One region of the Cedecea selenatireducens genome, then DNA from elsewhere that is predicted to be linked to it. Evidence: predicted binding sites of a transcription regulator. Region 1 holds the regulator's gene; each other region holds the start of a gene.
What was found. Region 1 encodes Fur, which represses iron uptake genes when iron is present. Its sites were predicted from a motif close to ATAATAATGAGAACNACTATCAA; they were not measured.
Positions count from the first base shown of each region.

Region 2: a site for Fur is predicted at 1,734-1,756, ahead of ACE38U_RS17440 (TonB-dependent siderophore receptor). Genes of this name have one in related genera too.
Region 3: a site for Fur is predicted at 1,259-1,281, ahead of sodA (superoxide dismutase [Mn]). Genes of this name have one in related genera too.
Region 4: a site for Fur is predicted at 2,013-2,035, ahead of ftnA (non-heme ferritin). Genes of this name have one in related genera too.

Region 1 is NZ_JBHIKW010000009.1:77,871-80,978, reverse strand. Features, by position in the region: gene ybfE (LexA regulated protein) at 1-157, shown strand, start outside; gene fldA (flavodoxin FldA) at 337-867, shown strand; gene fur (ferric iron uptake transcriptional regulator) at 1,147-1,593, shown strand; gene chiQ (ChiQ/YbfN family lipoprotein) at 1,692-2,018, opposite strand; gene chiP (chitoporin ChiP) at 2,065-3,108, opposite strand, start outside.
Region 2 is NZ_JBHIKW010000011.1:94,436-97,543, forward strand. Features, by position in the region: gene ppsA (phosphoenolpyruvate synthase) at 1-52, shown strand, start outside; gene ACE38U_RS17435 (alpha/beta hydrolase-fold protein) at 132-1,694, opposite strand; gene ACE38U_RS17440 (TonB-dependent siderophore receptor) at 1,846-3,108, shown strand, end outside.
Region 3 is NZ_JBHIKW010000013.1:88,349-91,456, reverse strand. Features, by position in the region: gene yiiM (6-hydroxyaminopurine reductase) at 1-480, opposite strand, end outside; gene sodA (superoxide dismutase [Mn]) at 559-1,179, opposite strand; gene ACE38U_RS18710 (chemotaxis protein) at 1,454-2,422, opposite strand; gene yajD (HNH nuclease YajD) at 2,573-2,917, opposite strand; gene flhA (formate hydrogenlyase transcriptional activator FlhA) at 2,964-3,108, opposite strand, start outside.
Region 4 is NZ_JBHIKW010000001.1:321,521-324,628, reverse strand. Features, by position in the region: gene ACE38U_RS01525 (alpha/beta hydrolase) at 24-728, shown strand; gene ACE38U_RS01520 (UPF0149 family protein) at 805-1,380, shown strand; gene ftnA (non-heme ferritin) at 1,422-1,919, opposite strand; gene ACE38U_RS01510 (NupC/NupG family nucleoside CNT transporter) at 2,268-3,108, shown strand, end outside.

The sequences.
Region 1 (3,108 bases):
GCTTAAGCGCGACAAAGTGCGTGGTTTGAAGCGAGTTGAGCTAAAACTGAACAATGATGCGGTCGACGCCCTCAACCAGCTTGCCGACGCCCGCAGCATCAGTCGTAGCGAACTGATCGAAGAGATGTTGCTCGAGCAGCTTAAAAAGCTGGGATAGCGCTTTCTGTTGCCCTGCCCGTCATCTGAAATCTCAAAAGGGTGAGCAAAACCATGTTGCAGACTGTGCACCCCGCCGTGATAGCTGTTTCCGCTGGTGGAGCTGTTCTGCTATGATTGCCCTATACGTGGGCATTGAACGGCCAGCATACTATTAAGTTTCAAGAGGTTATTTTACTCATGGCAATCGTAGGCATTTTTTTCGGCAGCGACACCGGTAACACCGAAAATATCGCAAAAATGATTCAAAAACAGCTCGGTAAAGACGTTGCTGAGGTGCATGACATTGCTAAAAGCAGCAAAGAAGATCTCGAAGGTTTCGACATTCTGTTGCTCGGCATCCCAACCTGGTACTACGGCGAAGCGCAGTGCGACTGGGATGATTTCTTCCCTACTCTCGAAGAAGTCGATTTCAACGGTAAGCTGGTTGCGCTGTTCGGCTGTGGTGACCAGGAAGACTACGCGGAATACTTCTGTGATGCGCTGGGTACCATTCGCGATATCATCGAACCGCGCGGCGCCGCTATCGTAGGCCACTGGCCGACCGCGGGCTACCACTTTGAAGCGTCAAAAGGCCTGGCAGACGACGACAACTTTGTCGGTCTGGCCATCGACGAAGACCGCCAGCCGGAACTGACCGCCGAGCGCGTTGAGAAGTGGGTCAAACAGATTTCTGAAGAACTGAATCTGGCCGATATTATTAACGCCTGATTTGTCTGGCGCAAATGCAGCGTTTGCGCCATCTTGATAGCTTGTAGCAATGAAAATAATTGCTACAAGTTTGTAACTTTCTCGTACATCCCTGTACAATGTCTTCCTGACAGCTTGGCTGATAATTACTGTAAATGGCGACGCCGCCACGATTTTTCAGCCTCATTTTGCACCATACTTGCGGTTCCCATTTAGAAGCAGCAGTTCTATAATGAGACGCATTACTCTTTACGCTCACTGCAGTTTGAGCGAATCGTTAAGCAACAGGACACTTTCCGCATGACTGACAACAATACCGCATTAAAGAAGGCCGGCTTGAAAGTCACGCTTCCGCGATTGAAAATCCTCGAAGTGCTGCAAGAGCCGGTAAATCATCACGTCAGCGCGGAAGACTTATATAAACGTCTGATCGACATGGGCGAAGAAATAGGCCTGGCGACGGTCTACCGCGTGCTGAACCAATTTGACGATGCCGGGATCGTGACCCGCCATAATTTTGAAGGCGGCAAGTCCGTTTTCGAGCTGACCCAGCAGCATCACCACGATCACCTTATCTGCCTCGATTGCGGCAAAGTAATCGAGTTCAGCGATGATTCTATTGAATCGCGCCAGCGTGAAATTGCCACACGCCACGGTATCCGCCTGACTAACCACAGTCTCTATCTGTACGGACACTGTGCCGAAGGCGACTGCCGCGAAGACGACACCGCGCACGATCCTAAATAAGTAATCCGCATTAACGAACGCTGCCGAACAGGTGGCGTTTAAAAGCAAAAACCGGCAGGTTTCCCTTGCCGGTTTTTTTATTGACTGAAAAAACGTAATCAGCTGTTATTCGCGCGAATTTCTTGCCAGATTTTATCGCAGCGAACCTTCGCGGCTTCATCATTCCCGCTCTTTCTTGCCTGAATGCATTTCTGATAATCCAGCACGCTCACGGTCTCTTTTTCAACAAACGCTTTGTGCTGTTTTTCCTGGCGCAGTACGTTCAGCACGCTCTGGCAGGCTTCGATTTTATCCGGGTTGCCTTCTGCGGTATTGATACAAGCGCTGTAAGCCTGCTTCAGATGTGAATCTTCCGGCGGAGCCGGGGGCTGAACGCAGGCGGAGAGCGTGAAAGCCACGGCGGTAACCAGCAGGATTTTTTTCATGTTCAGTTCCTTATAAAAAACGGGCGCTTGCGCGCCCGATTTAGCATTAGAAGATGGTGAACGGAGCAATAACGATAAATTTCACGTCACGCTCATCCTGGAACATGTTGCCGTAACCACCGCCCCAGCTTGGGATATCGGAGTGGTTGTCGTACTGAGTGAAGTGCAGTTTGAACAGCGTACCTTTCGCACGGCCTTCCTGCACGGTGTACATTGCGTCGAGGCTGTATGAAGACTCTTTGATCTTGTTGGATGCGATATCCTGACGGTTACCGGAAGCATCAAGCGCCCATGTGGCTGGTTTTGCATCCCATGCATAAACATAGGAGCCCCCAACAGCCCAACCCGGCAGATTCCAGTTGCTCAGGTCATACATTGCGCCGAAGAACACGGCTTTTTCGCCGTTGGCGTTGAAGTCAGAACGGTTATCCCACCACACATCGAGACGGCCGTTTGAAGAGGCATAGGTTGGCGTCATACGCTGCAGGAAGTAACCCTGCTGGCCTTCTGCCTTCACCATGGTCCCTTCCAGACGCAGGTCAACCTGGCCAATTTTGTAGCCTAAGGTCAGCGCCTGCAGCCACGCGGTACCGTCATAAATATCGTTGATGGTGTTGTTAGAGGCTTTATCACGGGTGCCGTAGAACTGGTAGCTGGTGCTCAGCGGGCTGCCTGCAACGTCAAATTTGTAGCTCGCTTTCGCGAAGTACTGGTCAACAAAACCTTCAGCCTGACCAAATGCCCCTTCCAGAATCAGGTCATTTTTGAAGTCATATTTCGCGCCGATGGAGTGCAGATAATCAACTTTGGTCTTTTTGTCGTTCTGGTAGAACTTGTCCGTTTCCAGATGCCATGGAGCCTTGTACTCGTTGGTCCACATGTAGGAGAAGCTCAGCGCACCTGCATCGCCATAGTCGAATGCCGCCCCAGCTTCAGCCCCCTGATAGGTACCAGGCATGAAGCTCCAGTGTGGCGCTAACAGCGTTTGGCCGGTTGGCTGGATATAACCCGCACGAGCCCAGACCGGGCCGTACTTAAATTTAGCGGCCGCTTTATAAAGGCTGATGCCGCCTTTATCGCCGGAGTAGTC
Region 2 (3,108 bases), on a different contig from region 1:
CCCGGACACCGTGGTGCAGACCTGGCTAAGCCTCGCCGAACTGAACAAGTAACGCTCCCCTCTCATTAAAAAGAAAGGGAACCGCTCCGGTGTCTTCCTGCCGTGCATTGGGAAGCTCACCGGGGCGGCTATTATCCCCGCTTAATCAAATCCTTCATGCCGGTAATAATGGCCTCGCACCACGCCGCATAATCATGCCCGCTCGACCAGGGATTAAAGCTCACCTCATAGCCTTTTTCACGCAGCACGACCTCAAGCTGCTGGGTGTTGCGGTAAATTCCCCCGTCCGCGCCTTTGCTTTCGAAGCGGCCTGCCTGTAGCCAGAAACGAACGGGTAAGCGCGGTGACGCCTGATACTGCCGGGTTAGCCAGCCCGGCATTTCACCCTCGGGCGCCCACCAGTAAGAGCCGGACAAGCTCAGCACGTTACCAAACGTCTCGGGATGACGCAGGGCAACCCAGGCAGAGGCAAGCCCGCCGTAGCTTGAACCCGCCACAATGGTTTTCCGCGCCGTAGTGGTGATGCCCTGGCGGTTAAGCCACGGCGTCAGCTCCTGGGCCATAAAATCGGCAAAGTCCGGATTGGGCGGCAGCTCTTTCTCACGGCGTTCGCCGTCCAGGCTGTCGATAAACACGGCGTTAACCGGCGGCAGGGCATGGCGGGCAATCAGGCCGTCCAGCACGTTGGCGAGATGATAACGATCCTGATACATGCGGCCGTCAAACAGCATCAGCGTCCAGCGTGCGGGCTGGCTGCCTCGCGGCCGGTAAACCGTCACTTCACGGCGGTTATTGAGCTTTTTGCTCTCAACCTGGTAACGAACCAGCGAGCCATGGCGGATGGGTTCCGAGGTAGCCTGCGGCGTAAAATAGCGGCGGGCGGTGAGGTCTAAAAGCGAGAAACGACTCCAGCGATCCCCCTGGCCCGACGGGCTGGATTGCGGATTAAGCGGGTCGGCCTGAGCCGTGACCAGAATTGCGCGGCGCTGCTCGCGAGCGGTGCCTTCGGTAAGCGGGACATCAGGCGCAAGCTTGTACTGCATCAGCGTATCAGCCGGCACTACATAGCTGCGATACCAGACATCGGACTGCCCCAGGCGAAACATCGGGTCGTGATCGCCTGCCGGAGAGCCGAGCACAAAAACGTTGCCCTGCGCGCCACGCCACAGGAAGGTAACGCGCTTGTTGTTGGCGTCTATCGTTTCGACCAGCGGCGTACCTTGCTCGCGTCTTTCCTGCCAGAACGTGTCCGTACCTGCGCCACGGCTCAGCGCCTGCTCAAGCGCCAGCAGCGCAGGGCTTTCCGGGGATTGCATTTCATTGCGTTTGAGCGGAACCGTCTCACGAATCTGCCAGCGGAACTGCCAGCGCTTACCGGGCTCGCCGCGAAGCACCAGCGTTGACGCCTGGCCGACGGGCAGGGCAAAAAGCGGGTTATGTTTACCGTCCACCGGCCCGTTTTCCACCAGCGCGCGCCAGAGCCTGCCTTTGCTGTCAATCAGGCTGGCGTCGGTCACGCCGCTCAGCCGGACGTTAGCGTAATTCTCCCGCAGGGCCGGAAGCCCAAAGCAGATTTCACCGCTGGCATCGAACTTTCCCTCCTGCTCTCCCTGGCTGCCGGTAAAGGTGCAGGTCGCGGCCACCGCCGACGCTGAACAAAGTCCCAACATTAATGCGCTCCACGCGGCTCTCATGGCGTCCATCATTCCTGATAAAAAAGTCCATACACGCTAATGCAAATGAGATTGATTTGCAATAACATTGCGAGTCGTTGCGTTTTACGACAAAACGTAACAGGAGAGAAAGGCGAAGCTATTTCACCTCATCACAGGGGACGTTACGGTAATGCATTTTAAAAACAATAAGGTGACCCACAGCCTTTGGCTGATGGGCTTCAGTACCATGGGGATGGTTGGCGGCGTTCAGGCGCAGGAACGGCAGGGCAGCGAGGAGACTCTCGTTGTGACCGGCTCGGTGAGCGAAGATCCTTCGGCGCCGCTGAAGGGGATGGTGGCGACTAAAACGCTTTCCGCGACGAAAACCGCGGCTGACCTGGTGAAAACGCCGCAGTCGGTGTCGGTTATCACCCGCGACCAGATGAACGCCCAGGATGTGACATCCGTATCGCAGGCCCTGCGCTATTCGGCGGGCGTTTTTACGGAGTATCGGGGAAGTTCGAACCGGAACGACGAGGTTTTTGTGCGTGGCTTCAGCTACGTGCCAAAATATCTCGACGGGCTGAGCTACGGCGCAACGGCTTCATCGCAGACCGGGACGTTTGACCCGTGGCTGCTTGAGCGCGTGGAGCTGGTGCGCGGCCCGGCGTCGGTGCTGTTTGGCCAGGTGAACCCCGGCGGGCTTATCAGTATGACCAGCAAGCGGCCGACAAGGGAAGCGATACATGAAGTGCAGTTTCGCTCAGGCAACCAGCATCTGGCCGAGGGGGCTTTTGATTTTGGCGGATCGCTAAGCGACGACGACCGTGTGCTTTACCGCTTAAACGGGATTGCACGAACGCAGCACAGCCAGGTGGCCGACTACAAAGAGCAGCGGATGGCGATTGCACCCGCGCTGACCTGGTATCCCAATGAGCAGACGCGTTTTACTTTGCTGACCAGCTACCAGAAAGATCCGAAGGCTGGCTATCGTAACTTCCTGCCTGCCGCAGGGCTGGTGACCGAAACGGCCGCAGGGTATATCCCGCGGGACTTTAACGTCAGCGATCCTAATTACGACCAGTCGTGGCGCGAGCAAACGATGGTTGGCTATGAGTTCGAGCATAGCTTCAACGACATCTTTACCTTCCGCCAGAATGCTCGCTACGCCAGCATCAAACAGAAGTATCGTTACCTCGTGTATTCCACCTCGAAGAGCGACACGTTACTTTCGCGCCGTGCGCAGCGAGAAACGCGTGATACCGATGAGTTTGGCGTAGATAACCAGCTCGAGGCGCAGTTCGATACAGGCACGTTAGGGCACACGCTGTTGGGCGGCCTGGATTACAAGTCCAACCACGACCGGCAGCAGCTTAGCCGAGGCATGGGAGCGAAATACGATATCTACTGGCCTCGTCCGGTATACGGCCTCAACGTTGATGAAAGCACTTTT
Region 3 (3,108 bases), on a different contig from region 1:
CGGCGCATCGGCAGAAACGCTCCCCGCCAGAATCACGCGATAAAGCCAGCCGCAGTAGCCTGCTTCCTGCATCCGTGCCGCCATATCCTCTACGCCAAAATGGTAGTTAAGCTTAAAGCACGGCGAGCGAGGCTGGGTCACCTGAATCAGCGCCTCACCCCAGCGGTAAATATCGCCCATATAGACGTTCTTTTCCGTCATCCCTTGCGTAGACAGGTTTTCGCCGAAGGCCGGGGCATTAAACAGATCCGCCTTATCCGGGAAGATTTGCGCCCAATGCTGATAATGCTCGCGCGGATAGTGGCACAGCGCCCTGTCTGGCCCGCCGTGAATCACCTTCTCCGCCTGTTGATCGCCCTCAAGCCCAGTCTCGGTTAAGCGAAGCTCGCCGTCCACCTGAACCTTGGCGATGGCGCTGGGCCGGCTCCCTTCGTAATCACGAATCTGGCCAGCGTAAACCTGAAGCGGATAGCGGTGCATAAGCGACTCCCTGCGTTGTGCTACGGACATAAAAAAAGCGAGCCATCAGGCTCGCTTCTCTAAGGTCGTATTGCAACCTTATTTTTTAGCGGCGAAACGGGCTGCTGCTTCGTCCCAGTTAACCACGTTCCAGAACTCTTTTGCGTAGTCCGGGCGACGGTTCTGGAATTTCAGGTAGTAAGCGTGTTCCCAAACGTCCAGGCCCACAATCGGGAAGCCGGAAGCGCCGGAGATAGCTTCGCCCATCAGCGGGCTGTCCTGGTTTGCAGTAGACACTACGGCCAGTTTGTCGCCTTTCAGCACCAGCCACGCCCAGCCGGAGCCGAAACGGGTAGCTGCAGCTTTTTCGAACTCAGCTTTGAACGCGTCAACGCTGCCGAAATCACGCTCGATAGCGGCTTTCAGGTCACCTTTCAGCTCGGTGCCTTTTTTCAGGCCTTTCCAGAAGAAGCTGTGGTTAGCGTGGCCGCCGGCGTTGTTACGCAGCGCGGTTTTCTTATCAGCAGGCAGCTGATCCAGTTTGGTAATCAGCTCTTCAGCAGACAGGCTGGCAAACTCAGGCAGGGATTCCAGCGCGGCGTTCGCGTTGTTAACGTAGGCCTGGTGGTGTTTGCTGTGGTGGATTTCCATGGTTTCTTTATCGAAATGCGGTTCCAGCGCGTCGTAAGCGTAAGGCAGGGATGGCAGTGTATAGCTCATATTCATCGTCTCCATTAACGTAGAGCGGCTGTAGTGCTGTTAACGCCGCGTAATCAGTCGGTTCATTATAGTTAATTAAATGATATTGAAAATGTTTATCAATGCCGTACTTAGCGTGTGGTTATAACTTTTCTTCATGAAACCACGGCTTACGGCTATAACGCAGCGGGTAAAAAGCTTTGTGCTGAGGGTAAGTGAAACGTGTTACCCGAGCATGACGGGGGAATAAAAAGAGGCATAACGGCTCCACCTTTAGGCAGAGCCGGAATCTTTATTATTGACGGGCGGCGTCTTCCAGCGCTTTGTGGATCACGGCAGAAAGCTCGACCACGTCGAACTTCGCAACGTAGCCGTTGGCACCGACTTTACGCACGTGATCTTCGTTGGCGCTGCCGGAAAGCGAGGAGTGAATCACCACCGGGATATGCTTAAGCGTTGGCTCGGTTTTGATGTTGCGGGTCAGGGTAAAACCGTCCATTTCCGGCATCTCGATATCGGTCAGCACCAGGCCGATTTTATCGGTTATCGGCGTGCCGGAAGCTTTGGCATCGGCGGCAATAGCTTTGATTTTTTCCCAGGCCTCCAGGCCGGTGGCGTGCATGATGGCCGGAATGCCCATCCCCTTCAGGCCCTGCTCCAGCATCGAACGCGCGACTTTGGAATCTTCGGCAACGATAGCCACCGCGCCCGGCTTCAGGGTATAGGTTTTCTCTTCAATCGCGGCAATGTTCACATCTCTCCCGGACGGGATGATGTCATAGAGGATCTGCTCCACGTCCAGCACCAGCGCCAGGTCTTTACCGGTCAGCGGATCGTCAATATTGGCGATGCTGGTGATATTGCGGCTGCTGACCCCGGCTTCGGCGGCGTGCACCTGGCTCCAGTCGAGGCGAATAATATTCTCCACGGACTCCACGGCAAAAGCCTGGGTGCTGCGGGCGTATTCGGTGATCAGTAATAAATTTAAGCCAGTCTTAGGCGTGCAGCCGGTCACGGCGGGAAGGTCGATGACCGGGATAATCTGGTCGCGAATATTGGCCATCCCCAGCAGCGGCGACTCCATGCCTGCGGCACGGTTAATCTTCGGCATGGGCACAATTTCACGCAGCTTAAAGACGTTGATGCCGTACAGCTCGGACTTGCTGTCGTGCTGGCCTGTGCCTAAGCGGAACAGCAGCAGCTCGAACTTGTTGGATAACGCCAGGTTGGCCCTTTCATCGATATCTTTCTGAAAACTATCCATTTTAACCTCAAGTGATAACCCGGCCTCAGAACCCAACCGTACGGAGTGAATGCTTGTATAAGTTATCGGCAGCAGCAGGAAAAAATGAAGGGAGAAGGTGAAATGATTTCGTTTAGAGGGAAGTGACTCCCTCTCAACGGATAGCGCTTACTACTTCTTGTTCAGCATCGCTTTCAGGTCGGCAAATGGATTATAGGTCGCTTCGCCCACGTCCTTTTGCGCATCCTCGCCGGCAATCACCCTCGAGCCGTACTGGTCTGCTTCGGTGTATTTCGAATGCTCATGATCGTGGCAATACAGGCATAAAAGCTCCCAATTGCTGCCATCTTCCGGATTATTGGTATGATCGTGATCCATATGATGAACGGTCAGCTCGCGCAGATTGGAATACACAAACTCGCGGGAGCAGCGGCCACACACCCACGGGAAAAGCTTCAGCGCCTTTTCGCGGTAGCCGCTTTCCAGCCGCGTATAGTTCTTGGGAATAATTGCCATGATTCAGGTTCCAGACAAAAAATGTAGGGTTATGCCCAGTTTCCGGCTAAAGCGCGTCTTTATCAATCCCCAGACGCTTCATCCGCGAAAGTAACGTGGTGCGCTTCAGCCCTAAACGCTGAGCCGCGCCGCGAGGCCCGGCAACGACGCCGTTTGCCTCTTTCAGCACGCGCAGGATGCGCTGATACTCG
Region 4 (3,108 bases), on a different contig from region 1:
CATTCGCACTCCATCAGGCAGCCATGAACACCACCTCCCGCCACGCTTTTGACGTTGATTTTCAGGGCCACAGGCTCCAGGCCGACAGCATATACGGCAGTAAAGGCCACGTGTTGATGATCCACGGTGGCTCAAAAGACCGTGAGGCCGGCTTGAAATACCGGCATCTGATGGCGGAGCTGGGCTTTGGCAGCACGGCGTTCGACTGCATCGGTCATGGGGAAACCGGCGGCGAGCTGTCTCATTCCTCACTGATTAGTCGTACAGAGCAGGCCAGAGCAATAGCCGATCGTTTGGGTTCTCAGCTCACCGCTTGCATGGGCGTGAGTATGGGCGCTTACAACGCGCTGCATCTCAGCAAGTTTGTTCCTCTGCATGCGCTGATCCTGATGGTGCCCGGCGTGTATCATCCTGCGGCGTATCGAGTAAATTTTGGGCCTGAATTTTCCACCATCATTCGTCAGCCGCGCAGCTGGGAAGAAAGCGATGCGTGGCAGCTTGTGTCCGAATTTAGCGGTAATGTTCTGGTGATTGCCGCCGCTGAGGATCGGGTGATTCCGGCAGAGATCCCGCCGCGGCTTTATGACTCAGCCTCGGGCCAGGGGAAACATGCCTTGCTGACGGTGCCTGATTCAGACCATAGCAGCGTGTGGCCGGCGCTGCAGCACAGCCCTCAACTCTGTGATAAAACCCGCTGTTTACTGAAGGAATGCCTGACGCCGACGTAATGGAACATAACCTTTCGGGCAAGGAACGGGTACAATGCGCTACATTTTTTAAAACCGCGAAATGAGGAGCCCACAGATGACCCAGGGACCGCTGAACGAAGACGAAATTATTTGGCTTGATGATGTGCTGCTGAAGTATGGCACCGCGCATTCGGTGATTGACGTGGCCGAACTGGATGGGTTGCTCACGGCAGTCCTTTCTGGCCCTAAAACGATCGAGCCTGCCACCGTGCTGCGGGCCGTATGGGGCGGTGATGTTGAGCCTGAGTGGGAGTCCAAAGAAGAACTTACCCGCTTTAACGTCCTCGTGTTCCAGCACATGAATGACATTGCGGAGCGTCTGGCAGAATATCCCGGGCAGTTTGAGCCGCTGTTTGGCACCAGCGAAGTAGACAACCGTGAAATTACGATTGTTGAAGAGTGGTGCTACGGCTATATGCGAGGTGTTTCACTGGAAAGCTGGCCTGCGCTGCCTGCTGAGCTTCAGCCTGAGCTGGATGCCATTGCGCTGCACGGGCTTATAGAGAATGAAGAGCAGTTTGAGAACCTGACGCCGGAAGCGTTTCTGGCAAGCATCGAGGCAATTAAACCTGCAGCGCTTGCGCTTTATGGCTACTGGCACAGCCAGCGCGATGGGGCTTCGCTGCACTAAAATAGAAACAGCAGGCCGTAAGGCCTGCTAATTCTTGGCAATTAAGCCTGAGTGTCCAGGGTTGCCAGCTCTTTATCAACGAAGTACAGACCTTCGCCGCTTTTACCCACCAGGCTGAGTTTATCCAGCACGGATTTAAACAGTTTTTCTTCTTCATGCTGCTCGGCAACATACCACTGCAGGAAATTAAAGGTTGGATAATCCTGAGAAATCATTGCGGAGTGTGCCAGTTCATTAATCTGACGAGTAATTAACTGCTCATGCTCGTAGGTGGCTTTAAATAATTCATCCAGCGAAGCATATTCTAAATACGGGGACTGAATGGCGTTAATGCGCGGCATGCTCCCGGTATCATTTAAATAAGCAAACAGACGCTGCATATGCTCCATCTCTTCCTGAGCATGACGGCGCAGGAAGGCGGCAGCCCCTTCAAAGCTGTGATAGCTGCACCAGGCGCTCATCTGCTGATAGAGCAGGGAGGAGTAGAGTTCAAGGTTCATCTGCTCGTTCAGTTTTTCAATCATTTCCGTCTTCAGCATCACAGGCTCCATAATTTGTGGGGGCGTTAATATGGCGCTACTTTAATTATTTATTTTCCCGAATGCAAAGAAAATGTTAATTATATTAGTGTAATGAGAATGGTTGTTACTATTATTTTATTTGTGACGTTGCGAATTAATAATGAGAATTAATCTTGTTCCGTTTCTTTATTATGCGCCAATGTAATGGGTAATAAACTCGTCATATTCTGCGGTTGAAATGATAACCATGCTAAGAGTAAGCGTATGTTGTCATTGGAAAAACTTATGGCTAAATATTCTTATGCCCGCCATTTACCTGGCGCAGGAGGTGTGGCTAAATACGTTTCTTTCAAAACTAGACTGCACATGAATATTCTTCATTTTCTTCTCGCACTTGTTGTCATCATGGGGCTGGCGTGGCTGGTGAGCTTCGATCGTAAAACCATCCGTCTCCGCTATTTGTTACAACTTATCGTTATTGAAGGCCTGCTGGCTTTCTTCTTCCTGCACTCCGACAGCGGGCTGTGGGTGATTAACGGCGTGTCCGGTTTCTTTGGTCACCTTCTGACCTTTGCCGGACAGGGCAGTGATTTCGTCTTCGGCGGAATGAGCAAAGCCGGGCTGGCCTTTATCTTCCTCGGCGTGCTGTGTCCGATAATCTTTATCTCTGCGCTGATCGGTATTCTTCAGCACTTCCGCATTCTGCCTATTATTATTCGCATCGTCGGCACGCTGCTTTCAAAAGTGAACGGCATGGGCAAGCTGGAGTCCTTTAACGCCGTCAGCTCGTTGATTCTGGGCCAGTCAGAAAACTTCATTGCCTACAAGGGCGTGCTGGGCGACCTGAGTTCTCGCCGCCTGTTCACTATGGCCGCCACGGCAATGTCCACCGTTTCGCTGTCGATCGTCGGGGCCTACATGACGATGCTGGAGCCGAAGTACGTGGTGGCTGCGCTGATTCTGAATATGTTCAGCGCCTTTATTATCCTGTCGATCATTAACCCGACTCGTCCGGGCGCTGAGCCAGAAATTAAGCTTGAGAAGATGCACGAGTCGCAGAGCTTCTTCGAGATGCTGGGGGAGTACATCCTCGCGGGTTTCAAGGTAGCGATGATTATTCTGGCGATGCTGATTGGTTTTATTGCGCTTATCAGCGCCGTTAACGCGCTGTTTGCCACGGTCTTTGGCATGAGCTTCCAGCAAATTC